2 regions of the Actinoplanes sp. NPDC051475 genome follow, and region 2 is predicted to be linked to the other one. Evidence: riboswitches for the same ligand, from Rfam matches in the RefSeq annotation. Region 2 holds a riboswitch; the other holds the start of a gene.
What was found. A riboswitch is a leader RNA that binds a small molecule or an ion and turns the genes downstream of it on or off. The one in region 2 is predicted to bind cyclic di-AMP.
Positions count from the first base shown of each region.

Region 1: another riboswitch for cyclic di-AMP. It lies ahead of AB0368_RS35185 (transglycosylase family protein); the one in region 2 lies ahead of AB0368_RS05290 (hypothetical protein).

Region 1 covers NZ_JBFAZZ010000025.1:52,515-58,140, reverse strand. The annotation lists gene AB0368_RS35205 (sialidase family protein) at 1-133, opposite strand, end outside; gene AB0368_RS35200 (cellulase family glycosylhydrolase) at 399-1,736, shown strand; gene AB0368_RS35195 (hypothetical protein) at 1,822-2,028, opposite strand; gene AB0368_RS35190 (GNAT family protein) at 2,127-2,609, opposite strand; gene AB0368_RS35185 (transglycosylase family protein) at 2,728-3,372, opposite strand; cyclic di-AMP (ydaO/yuaA leader) riboswitch at 3,374-3,552, opposite strand; gene AB0368_RS35180 (Hpt domain-containing protein) at 3,729-4,112, shown strand; gene AB0368_RS35175 (response regulator) at 4,123-4,545, opposite strand; gene AB0368_RS35170 (DUF2064 domain-containing protein) at 4,612-4,920, opposite strand; gene menC (o-succinylbenzoate synthase) at 4,973-5,626, opposite strand, start outside.
Region 2 covers NZ_JBFAZZ010000002.1:163,798-169,423, reverse strand. The annotation lists gene AB0368_RS05300 (beta-phosphoglucomutase family hydrolase) at 1-36, shown strand, start outside; gene AB0368_RS05295 (glycoside hydrolase family 65 protein) at 84-2,450, shown strand; gene AB0368_RS05290 (hypothetical protein) at 2,516-3,535, opposite strand; cyclic di-AMP (ydaO/yuaA leader) riboswitch at 3,540-3,676, opposite strand; cyclic di-AMP (ydaO/yuaA leader) riboswitch at 3,911-4,047, shown strand; gene AB0368_RS05285 (hypothetical protein) at 4,051-5,121, shown strand; gene AB0368_RS05280 (ABC transporter ATP-binding protein) at 5,137-5,626, opposite strand, start outside.

The sequences.
Region 1 (5,626 bases), on a different contig from region 2:
TCCGCACGTTCTTCCAGGCGTACGTGTCGGACCGGACGGCGGGCTCGGGACGGGGGACGGCCTGCCCGGCCGGCGCGACGGCGCCGGCCAGGCAGAGGGTGGCCAGGAAAGCGGCGAACGGTGGGGGAAGCACGGGGATCCTCTCGAGGGACGTCGCGACGCCGGGGATTACGCCATCGATGGACATCTCTGATGGGAGCGCTCCCATGAATGTGGGCCGTGTTCATCCGGAAGTCAAGAGCCCGAAACAAACCCATCGGTGGGGGTCGATGTTGACAGCACTGAACCGAGTAGGTAGACACAGGACTGTCCGCCGTCGTGGGAGCGCTTCCGCACGATGGAACGCCATCGCTCTCCCATCGAAAGGCGCCCCTGAGCACCGCCTGAGGAGGACTTCCATGAGGAAACGCAGACTGTTCGGCGGCGTGACTGCCTTCGCGGCCGCCGTCGCGGCGATGACAACGTTGGCAGCACCGTCGGCGCAGGCCGCCGCCGGTTTCACCGTCCGTGGCTCGCAGATCCTGGACGCCAACGACAACGCATTCGTGATGCGCGGCGTCAACCACGCCCACACCTGGTACCCGGACAAGCTGGGCTCGCTCGCCGACATCAAGGCGCTGGGCGCCAACACCGTCCGGGTGGTGCTCAGCAGCGGCGACCGCTGGACCCGAAACGACGCCGCCGACGTCACCAACGTGATCAGCCAGTGCAAGGCCAACCGGCTGATCTGCGTCCTCGAGGTGCACGACACCACGGGGTACGGCGAGGATGCCGCCGCCACCACCCTTGCCCACGCGGTCGACTACTGGATCGGCATCAGGAGCGCCCTGGCCGGTCAGGAGCGCTACGTCATGCTCAACATCGGCAACGAGCCGTACGGCAACACCGACCCGGCCGGCTGGGTCACCGACACGAAGAACGCGATCACCCGGCTGCGGGCGGCCGGGTTCGAGCACTCGATCATGGTGGACGCCCCCAACTGGGGCCAGGACTGGTCGTTCACCATGCGCGACAACGCCGCCTCGGTCTTCGCCACGGACCCGCAGCGCAACACCATCTTCTCGATCCACATGTACGGCGTCTTCGACACGGCCGCCGAGATCACCGACTACCTCGGCCGGTTCCGGGCGGCCGGGCTGCCGATCGTGGTCGGCGAGTTCGGCTTCAACCACTCCGACGGCGACCCGGACGAGGACACCGTCATGGCCACCGCCCAGGCCCAGGGCATCGGCTACCTCGGATGGTCGTGGAGCGGCAACGGCGGCGGCGTCGAATACCTCGACCTCGTCACGAACTTCGACGCCGGCCTGCTGACCTCCTGGGGTGAGCGGCTCTTCAACGGCCCGAACGGCATCAAGGCCACGTCCCGCGAGGCCACCGTCTACGGGACCCCACCCTCGTCACCCCCGGTCAGGGCCTGCACCGCCACGTACGCGACCACCGGCCAATGGACCGGCGGCTTCCAGGGCGCGGTCACGGTCAAGGCCGGGACCGCCCCGATCAGCTCCTGGACCGTCACCTGGACGTGGCCCGACGGCCAGCGCTTCACCAACACGTGGAACGCGGCCGTGACGACCTCCGGCGACGCGGTGACCGCCCGATCGCTGTCGTACAACGGCTCGCTGCCCGCGGGCGGGAGCACGAGCTGGGGCTTCACGGCCGCGTGGACCGGCCGGAACACCGCGCCGGCGGCGACCTGCACAGCCGCCTGGAAGCGCCCGCGGGAGGGCCGGTGAGGTCCGGGAACGGCCCTCCCACGGGCGAACACCCCTTCAGTGCTCCGCCGGGCCGGAAAGGTTGCCCGCGTTCCCCACATTTCTTTCAGGCCGGCGGCGCCGGGGATTCCGCGCCGGGCACGAGCAGCCGCGGACGGCCCGTACCGTCGGCGGGAACCGACCAGACCGCCGGAGTGCCGGCGCTGTCCCGCAGGGTGTACGCGGGCGTCGCGCCGTCGAGCCACGCCGCCCGGTCGTCGACGCTCGCCGTCTCGGCGGTCCCCACCACGTCCATCGACGCCAGGTCGAGCACCGACAGCCGCCGGCCCCGCGCCTGAACTCGAACATCTCCATGGCCGCCGGCTCGGCGCAGGAGCGGTGGCTGCGCACCGACAGCGGTACGGGAACCTGTCACTGATCCCGGCGCAGCCGGTAGTACACGAATCCCTCACGGGTGACGCCGCCGTCGGGGGTGAACCCGGCGGCGGCACAGCACGCGCGGCTCGGCGCGTTGCCCTTATCGATGCCGCAGAAGAACTCATCCACATCGGACAGCTCGGCGTTGTCGACGACCGCTCGCAGCAGGGCCCGGCCGCGGCCCTCGTGCCAGCGCCGCGGGTCGACCACGAAGGCGAGGCCCATGGAGCGGCGGCCGCGACCGTCGGCGTACACGTCGCCGCCGATGAAACCCACCTCGCCGGCCGCGTCCACGCCGAACCACGCGTGGCAGCGCAGCACCAGGTGGCCCCGGAACACCTCACCGCCGCCGCGCTCGGCGATCGCGAGCATGCGGGGCAACCAGTCCCGCCCGCCCAGGTAGTGCTGCACCTGGGGATGGTCGAACCAGGGCGCCGCGGAGTCCGCCAGCATTGTGGTCGGCGGGACCAGCCTCATGCGCACATCATGCCGGTACGCGCAAGCCGGCGGTGCTGTTGTCCCTCCATAGTGGTGGGTGTGGCGGGACCCGGCCGCCCCACGGGGGAAGGGCGGCCGGGCCGGTCTCCGCCAGGCCTCAGAGGGCCAGGCGTTGCCCCGGGAAGATGAGGTTCGGGTTGCCACCGATCTCACCGCGGTTCAGCTGGTACAGCGCGCGCCAGCCGCCCTTGACGTGGTGGCTGCTCGCGATCTTCGCCAGGGTGTCGCCGGAGCGCACGGTGTAGGACTTGCCGGTCGCGTGCGCCGGCGTGCTCTTGCGCGTCGTGCTCCTGTGCGTCGTGCTCCTGTGCGTCGTGCTCCTGTGCGTCGTGCTCCTGTGCGAGGACGACTTCGACGAGGCCCCGGACGTGTTCCTGCCCGAGTAGGACTTCGAGGAGCCGGCCTTCCTGCCGCACACCGGCCAGGCGCCGATGCCCTGGCCGTCGAGGACCTTCTCGGCGATGCGGATCTGCTCCGCGCGGCTCGCCTTGTTCGCCGTGCTCGCGTACTTGCCGCCGCCGTACGCCTTCCAGGTGCTGCGGCTGAACTGCAGGCCGCCGTAGAAGCCGTTGCCGGTGCTGATGCTCCAGTTGCCGCCGGACTCGCACTGCGCGACGGCGTCCCAGTTCACACTGGACCTGGCCGCTGCCGGCGATGCCGGGCCCAGCAGGGCGGCGGTGCCGGCCGCGCCCGCGACCACCAGGCCGAGGGCACGCAGGGACTGCTTGCGGATCTGTGCCATGAAAGGAAACCTCCACGCCTGCGAGGTCAGCTGTCGGGTTCGGGCCGAGGAGCCCGGCCGCGTGTGGCGGCTTCACCCCGAGGCGCGGCTTGCGCGCCGTGGAACCTGTGGGTCCCCCGCTCCATGCCTGTCGGTTGAGGTCCCGGCCCGGTCGGCGGCAGGACTCGGCGTTACCGACCGCGGGGCCCGCATCTGCGGACCGGCCGACCGTAGCCACTTCCCCCCGGGCGATCGCAAACTTCCGGGGCCGAACGTGACGTTGTTTACACCCTTGCGACCGGATTGATCTTTCTCCGAGGTGTCGTTCGAACCGGGATAATCACCGCGAAGCGGGCCATCGGCCGTACCGTTGGATCATGGAAGATCCTGCCGTCGCCGTCCGCGCCCGGCTCCTCGAGATCACCGGGCCCGAACCCGGTGGGCCGGAATGCGCGCTGCTCGTCAGGCTGCTGACGTCGTACACCGTCAAGACGCCGCCGGCTCTGGAGCGGCTGGCCGAGGCTCTGGCCGCCGGGGACCTCGCCGCCGTCCAGGACCAGGCACACGCCCTCAAGGGATCGGCGGCCAACATCGGCGCCGCCGAGCTGACCGATCTCTTCGGCGAGCTGGAGGACGCGGCGCGCGACGGCCACCTCCTGGAACCCCGGGCGACGCTGGACCGCATCCACGGCGCCTACGGCCGGGTGGCACCGGTGTGCACCCGCATCGCCGGTGACCTTCAGCAGGAGGCCGTGCGTTGACCGAGAGGGATCATTCGTCCCACCAGTTCGCCGGCGCCGTCGCGCTCACGTTCTCGGCCAGGAGGCTCTGCAGGACACTGGCCAGGACGCTCGGCTGTGCCGGCTTCTCGAGGTACGGCGCATCCGGCCGCACGAGCCCCTGGGCCAGGGCGACATGCCGGGGGATCCCGCTGATGTAGATCACGTGCATGCGGGGATACACGGCGCTGATGGCCCGGGCGAGGTCGCCCCGGCTGTCTCCGGGCAACGACAGGTCGGCGATGAGGGCGTCGATCCGGCCCTCCTGCTCCCGGCACACCTGCATGGCCGACTCCTGGTCCAGCGCGGTGAAGACGCGGAAGCCCCGGGCGGCGAGCATGTGGGCCGTGGTCTCGAGGACGTCGGCGTCGTCGTCGACCATCAGGACCGTGGCGTGACCGGAAAGGTTCGTCATTCTCGCCTCCTTGCGACCCAGCCTAAGTGCACGAACCGTGCCGCGACCGGCGTTTGTGCCGGTGGGTCACGGGACGGGCAGGGTCGGCAGCAGGGCCACCCGCAGCCCGAGCCGCAACGCGGCCAGCATGAGGGTCCCCGAGTCGGTCAGCGGCTCGAGTTCCGGCGCCCGGGACGGCTCCCGCAGGCCGAACGCATACCAGCCGCCGTCGCTGGTCGGGCCGATCACCGCATCGAAGCTGCGCAACAGCCCGTAGGCGTCACCCAGCAACCGCGCGCTCACCTCCGCCGCGATCACCAGGTAGGCACTCCCGCTCCCGGGGCCGGGGGGCGAGAGCCGCGAGTCACAGCGGAAGAACCGTCGAGTCCGGGTCATGCCCCGGTAGTGGCCGCCGGCGCCCGGAAGGTTGCCTGCCTGGGCGAGAAACCTACAGCCGGATCCATTCCGTCGCCGTCGTCACCGACTCCAGCACCGCGGCCAGTGGTTCGACCCCGAGGCCCGGGCCCGCCGGCACCGGCAGGTGGCCGTTCTCGAGCACGAAGGGCGCGGTGAGGTCGGTGGCGAAGTAGCGGTCCGAGGCCGAAGTGTCGCCGGGCAGTGTGAAGCCCGGCAGGGCGGCGAGGGCGACGTTCGCCGCCCGCCCCAGCCCGGTCTCCAGCATGCCCCCGCACCACACCGGTACACCGTGCGCCACGCACACGTCGTGGATCCGCCGCGCCTCCAGGTAGCCGCCGACCCGGCCGGGCTTCACGTTGACCACCGAGCACGCGCCGAGCGTGATCGCGGCCGCGGCGACCCGGGCCGAGGTGATCGACTCGTCCAGGCACACCGGCGTGGTGATGAGCTTGGCCAGCTCCGCGTGCCCGAGGACGTCCTCCTCGTCCAGCGGTTGCTCGATCAGCAACAGCCCGAACGGGTCCAGCCGGCCCAGGTGCCGCGCGTCGGCGAGCGTGTACGCGGTGTTGGCGTCCACCTGCATCAGCACCTCGTCGCCGAAGCGCTCGCGGACGGCGCGGACCGGCTCGACGTCCCAGCCCGGCTGGATCTTGAGCTTGATCCGGACGTAGCCGGCGGCCAGGTA
Region 2 (5,626 bases):
GTGGTGCAGGACCTCGCCGAGCTCCTCACGCGGTAACACCCCCCAAAGACTTACTTCTCTTCTCAGTTGCGAGAGGCACCACCGTGATCCGTGAACGGGCCTACCCCGTCGACCCCTGGCACATCCGGGAGACCCGGCTGGACCTGGATCTCCTGGCCCAGTCAGAGTCGGTCTTCGCCCTGGCCAACGGCCACATCGGCATCCGCGGGAACCTGGACGAGGGCGAGCCGCACGGCCTGCCCGGCACCTACCTGAACTCGTTCTACGAGCTGCGGCCGCTGCCCTACGCCGAGGCCGGCTACGGCTTCCCCGAGTCGGGTCAGACGATGGTCAACGTCACCAACGCCAAGCTCATGCGGCTGCTCGTCGACGACGAGCCGTTCGACGTGCGGTACGGCGACCTGCGCTCCCACGAGCGGACGCTGGACCTGCGCGCCGGCACCCTCGAGCGGATCGTGGAGTGGGTGTCACCCTCCGGGCAGGCGATCCGGGTACGCACCGTGCGGATGGTGTCCTTCACCCAGCGCTCGGTCGTGGCGTTCCTCTACGAGGTCGAACCGCTGAACGACACCGCGCGGCTGATCCTGCAGTCCGAGCTCGTGGCCAACGAGCAGCTGCCGCCCACCAGCAAGGACCCGCGCGTGGCGGCGGTGCTGGACCACCCGCTGCAGGCCGAGGAGATGCTGGAACAGCGCACCGGTGGTCTGCTCGTGCACTGCACCAAGGCCAGCGACCTGCGCATGGCGGCGGCCATGGAACACCTCGTCGAGGCGCCCGGCAAGCACGCCGTTACCACCGAGGGCCACCCCGACTGGCTGCGTACCACGGTCGCCTGCAAGCTGGAGCCCGGACAGAAGCTGCGGGTCGTGAAGCTGGCTTCGTACGGCTGGTCCAGCAACCGCTCTCTGCCCGCCGTGCGCGACCAGGTCGGCGCGGCCCTGGCCAGCGCCCGGCTGGACGGCTGGGAGGGGCTGATCGAGGCCCAGCGCGAATTCCTCGACGATTTCTGGGACCACTCCGACGTGCGCGTCGAGGGCGACCCCGAGGTGCAGCAGGCGGTCCGCTTCGGCCTGTTCCACACCCTGCAGGCCGGCGCGCGCGCCGAGAAGCGCCCGATCGGCTCCAAGGGCCTCTCCGGCCCCGGGTACGACGGCCACACGTTCTGGGACGCCGAGACGTTCGTGCTGCCGGCGCTGACGTACACGCAGCCCGCGGCGGCCGCGGACGTGCTCCGCTGGCGGCACTCCACCCTGGATCTCGCCCGGGAGCGCGCGCAGACCCTCGGCCTGCAGGGGGCGGCTTTCCCGTGGCGCACGATCCGCGGGCAGGAGTGCTCGGCATACTGGCCGGCCGGCACCGCCGGCTTCCACATCGGGGCCGACATCGCCGATGCGGTCCGCCGCTACATCTCCGCCACCGGCGACGACGACTTCGAACGCGAGGTCGGCCTGGAGCTGCTGGTGGAGACCGCCCGCCTGTGGCGCTCGCTGGGTCACCACGACCGCCACGGCCGCTTCCACATCGACGGCGTGACCGGCCCGGACGAGTACACGGCGGTGGTGGACGACAACGTCTACACCAACCTGATGGCGCAGCAGAACCTCTTCGCGGCGGCGGACGCGGCCAAGCGTCACCCCGACCTGGCCCGCAAGCTCGGCGTCGACGACGAGGAATCCGCCTCCTGGCGCGACGCCGCGGCGGCCGTGCACATCCCGTACGACCGTGAGCTGGGCGTGCACCAGCAGTCGGAGGGCTTCACCCGGCTGCAGGAGTGGGACTTCGAGAACACTCCGCCGGAGGCGTACCCGCTGCTGCTCAACTACCCGTACTTCGACCTCTACCGCAAGCAGGTCGTCAAGCAGGCCGACCTGGTCATGGCCATGTACGTCCGCGGCGACGCCTTCACCCCGGAGGAGAAGGCCCGCAACTTCGCGTACTACGACGCCCGTACGGTCCGCGACTCATCGTTGTCGGCCTGCATCCAGGCGGTCATAGCGGCCGAGGTGGGCTTCGTCGAGCTGGCCCACGACTACCTGGGCGAAGCGGCCCTGATGGACCTGCACGACCTGCACCAGAACGCCCGCGACGGCGTTCACGTGGCGTCGCTGGCCGGCTCCTGGATCGCCCTCGTGGCCGGCCTCGGCGGGATGCGCGACTACAACGGCCAGCTCTCGTTCGCGCCGCGGCTGCCGAGCCGGATCAGCAACCTCGAGTTCTCGCTGCTGTGGCGCGGGCTCCGGCTGCGGGTCGAGGTCACGCCGGACGAGGTCACGTACTCGCTGCGCAACGGCGGCGGGTCGGCGCGGCTGGACCTGCTGCACCACGGCAAGGAGGTCACGGTCACGCAGGTGAAGCCGATCGTCCTGCCGATCCCGCCGGCGCCGCCCACCGGTCCGGCCCCGACGCAGCCGGCCGGTCGCGCACCGGTCCGCCGGGCGAGCGGTTCCTAGAAGCTCAAGAGCGGCAGAAGCCCCCGTTCCGTCAGGGAACGGGGGCTTCGTCGCGTGGGGCGCTGCTACAGCATCGAGATGTGCACGTGGTCCGTGTGGTTGGACGGTCCGTGATACGTCTTCCAGCCCGTCGCCGGGAACCAGATCATGCGGTTCCAGATGACGTACAGGATGCCCAGCCGGTCGGCGTTGCGGACCGCGAACGCCATCAGGTTGTTGCCGTACTCGCGGGTGTCCTGGTTGTGCCAGGGTGAGAAGCCGCTCTTCTGCAGGGACCAGTCGCAGGCGCGGCCCTTCGGGTGCTCGAACGGGCCGCCGTCGCGGTGACAACCTACGAAGCGGTTGAATCCGGCCTTCTTCACCTCTTGGTACATGTGCAGCGTGCGCGCCGTGATGCAGCCGCTCGTGGTCGGGTCGTCGACGTTGCACGGCAGCGGGCCGAACTCCCCGTCCGCGTTGCGGGGCGCGGGCGCCGCCACCCGGGACTTGGCCAGCACGAAGCCGCCGGTCACCGTCTTGCCGCCGACCAGGTCGAGGGCCTTCTCGGCGGACTCCTTCTGCTTCGTCATCAGCTCGAGGTTCTGCTTCTGCGCCTTGACCTCCTGGTCGAGGCGCGCCTTCGCGGTGGCGACGTCGTTGATGGCAGCGTCGAGCTGGCGCAGCTTGTTGTCGTTGAGGTCGTTGATCTCCTCGAGCGAGACCGCCTTGTCGATGAACGCGTCGGGCGAGCGGACGTTGAGCAGGAAGCCCATGGTGGTGAGGCCGCCCGTGCGGTACTGCTGCGCCGCCACCGCGCCCACCTCGGGCAGCAGGGCGTCCCGCGTGGCCTCCGCGTCCTTGACCTTGAGGGCGAGGGCCAGCTGGCTCTTGGTCGACTTCGCGACCGCCGACTTGGCCGCCAGGTAGCGCCGGCCCGTGTTGTCCAGCACGTCGTTGAGCATGGGATTGTCGTCGCCGTCGTCGGCAGTCGACGAGTTCCCGCCGCCCGGCGCCGCACTCGCGGGCGCGCCGGGGGCTGCGATCAGGGTGACCGCAGTGAGCGATGCCAGGGCGAGGACCAGCCACCGGCGGGGTCTTGCCGTCATCCAGTTTCCTTCCGTGTTGCCGCCGACCGGGTTAGCTGACGGGTTCGGGACGGAAGCGATCCCTACCGCTTGTTCAGCGGATTCACCCCATTACCAGGTGGTTCCCCGATTCGCCTCACGGCGATTGAGCGGTGGTCTGCCGGCACCTTGGGGGCGGTGCCTTCCTTGGCAGTGACCGGCGGAAAGCTTACCTGACTCCGGGCCGCTCATCACCGGGCGCGACATCGGCAAAAGCGTTACCTCCCAACGACTTTGCGTTACCACTCGATGGAATGACAGCCCGCGGAAACTGACGCCGTGTGTTCGGATGACCGCACAGAGTGCGACACCTGTCGATTGCGGAAAACCGTGGGTATCGTTCGTCACGGTTCCATCACGGAACCGCCGCCTAATCGCCGAAAGGCGAGCCGGGGACCCATCCGGTAATGGGGTGAATCCGCAGCTCCTGCGGTAGGGATCACTTCCGTCCCGAACCCGTCAGCTAACCCGACCGGCGGCCGACGGAAGGAACGCACGTGAGGCTCGACCCTGTCCGCCGGCGATTAGCGACCCTGCTCGCGGTCCTCGTCGCCACCTCGGGGCTGGCGCTCGTCGCCCCGGCCGCGGCCACCGCGGCGCCCCGCCCGCTCGCCGCGCCGGGAGATTCCGGCGACGACGGGGAGGGCGGCTCCAAGTCCCTCGTCGAGCAGCTCGAGGCGGCGTCGAAGGGCTTCGTCGAAGCCAAGGAGGCGCTCGACCGCTCGAAGAAGCGCCAGCAGGAGCTCGTCGCCAAGCTCAAGGAGATCGACACCGAGCTCGGCCCCAAGCAGGGCGCGCTCGACGAGATCGTGCGCAGGTCGTACCGGACCGGCCGGCTGGGCCCGATGACCGCCCTGCTCACCGCCGACTCCACCGGCAGCATGCTGGACCGGGCCCAGACCCTGGAGACGGTCGCGGTGAAGCAGGACCGCGCGATCCGCGACCTGAAGGACGCACGGGCCCGGCAGGAGCAGGCGAAGCTGGCGATCGACGCGTCGATCCGCGACCAGCAGAAGCAGCTCACCATCATGGCCAAGCGCAAGACGCAGGCCGAGGGCGCGCTGAAGGCACACAACGCCACCACGACGGCCGCGGACGACGGTGGTGGCAGCGGCTCCACCGGCGGGGGCTCCAGCTCACGCGCCGCCGCCGCGCCCCGCAACTCCGACGGCTCGCTACCGAATGAGTCCTGCACCGTCAACGACCCGACCACCACCGGGTGCATCACCCCGCGGACGCTGCACGCCATGAAGGAGGCCAAGGCCGACGGCTTCACCCATTTCGTCGCCTGCTTCCGCCACCAGAACAGCGGTGAGCATCCCCAGGGCCGGGCCTGCGACTTCGCGGCCGACCGGGGCGGCTTCGGTGGCATCGCGTCGGGCAGCAGCCGCGACTACGGCAACCGGCTGGCGAACTACTTCATCAACAACGCGAGCCGGCTGGGTGTGCTCTACGTCATCTGGTTCCGGCGGATCTGGCTGCCGAGCAGCGGGTGGAAGGCGTACACCCGGGGCAACGGCGATCCGTCCAGCGACCACACGAACCACGTGCACCTGTCGATGAGATGACGTCCGGGGCCTGCGTCACTTCTTGACGTAGGCCTCGTACTCCTTGAGCACCTCGTCGGTGGGGCCGTCGCCGCGGATCAGCCCGGACTCCAGCCAGATGCAGCGCTCGCAGGTGTCCCGGATCGACTGCTCGCTGTGGCTGACCAGGAAGACGGTGCCGGCCTCGGCGCGCAGGTCGCGGACCCGCTGCTCGCTGCGCTTGCGGAACTTGGCGTCGCCGGTGGCCAGCGCCTCGTCGATCAGCAGCACGTCGTGCTTCTTGGCGGCCGCGATCGAGAAACGCAGCCGAGCGGCCATGCCGGACGAGTACGTCCGCATCGGCAACGAGCTGAAGTCGCCGCGCTCGTTGATGCCGGAGAAGTCGATGATGTCCTTGACCTGGGCCTTCACCTGGGCCGGTGACATGCCCATGGCGAGACAGCCCAGCACGACGTTGCGCTCGCCGGGGAGGTCGTTCATCAGCGCCGCGTTGACGCCGAGCAGCGACGGCTGGCCGGCCGCGTAG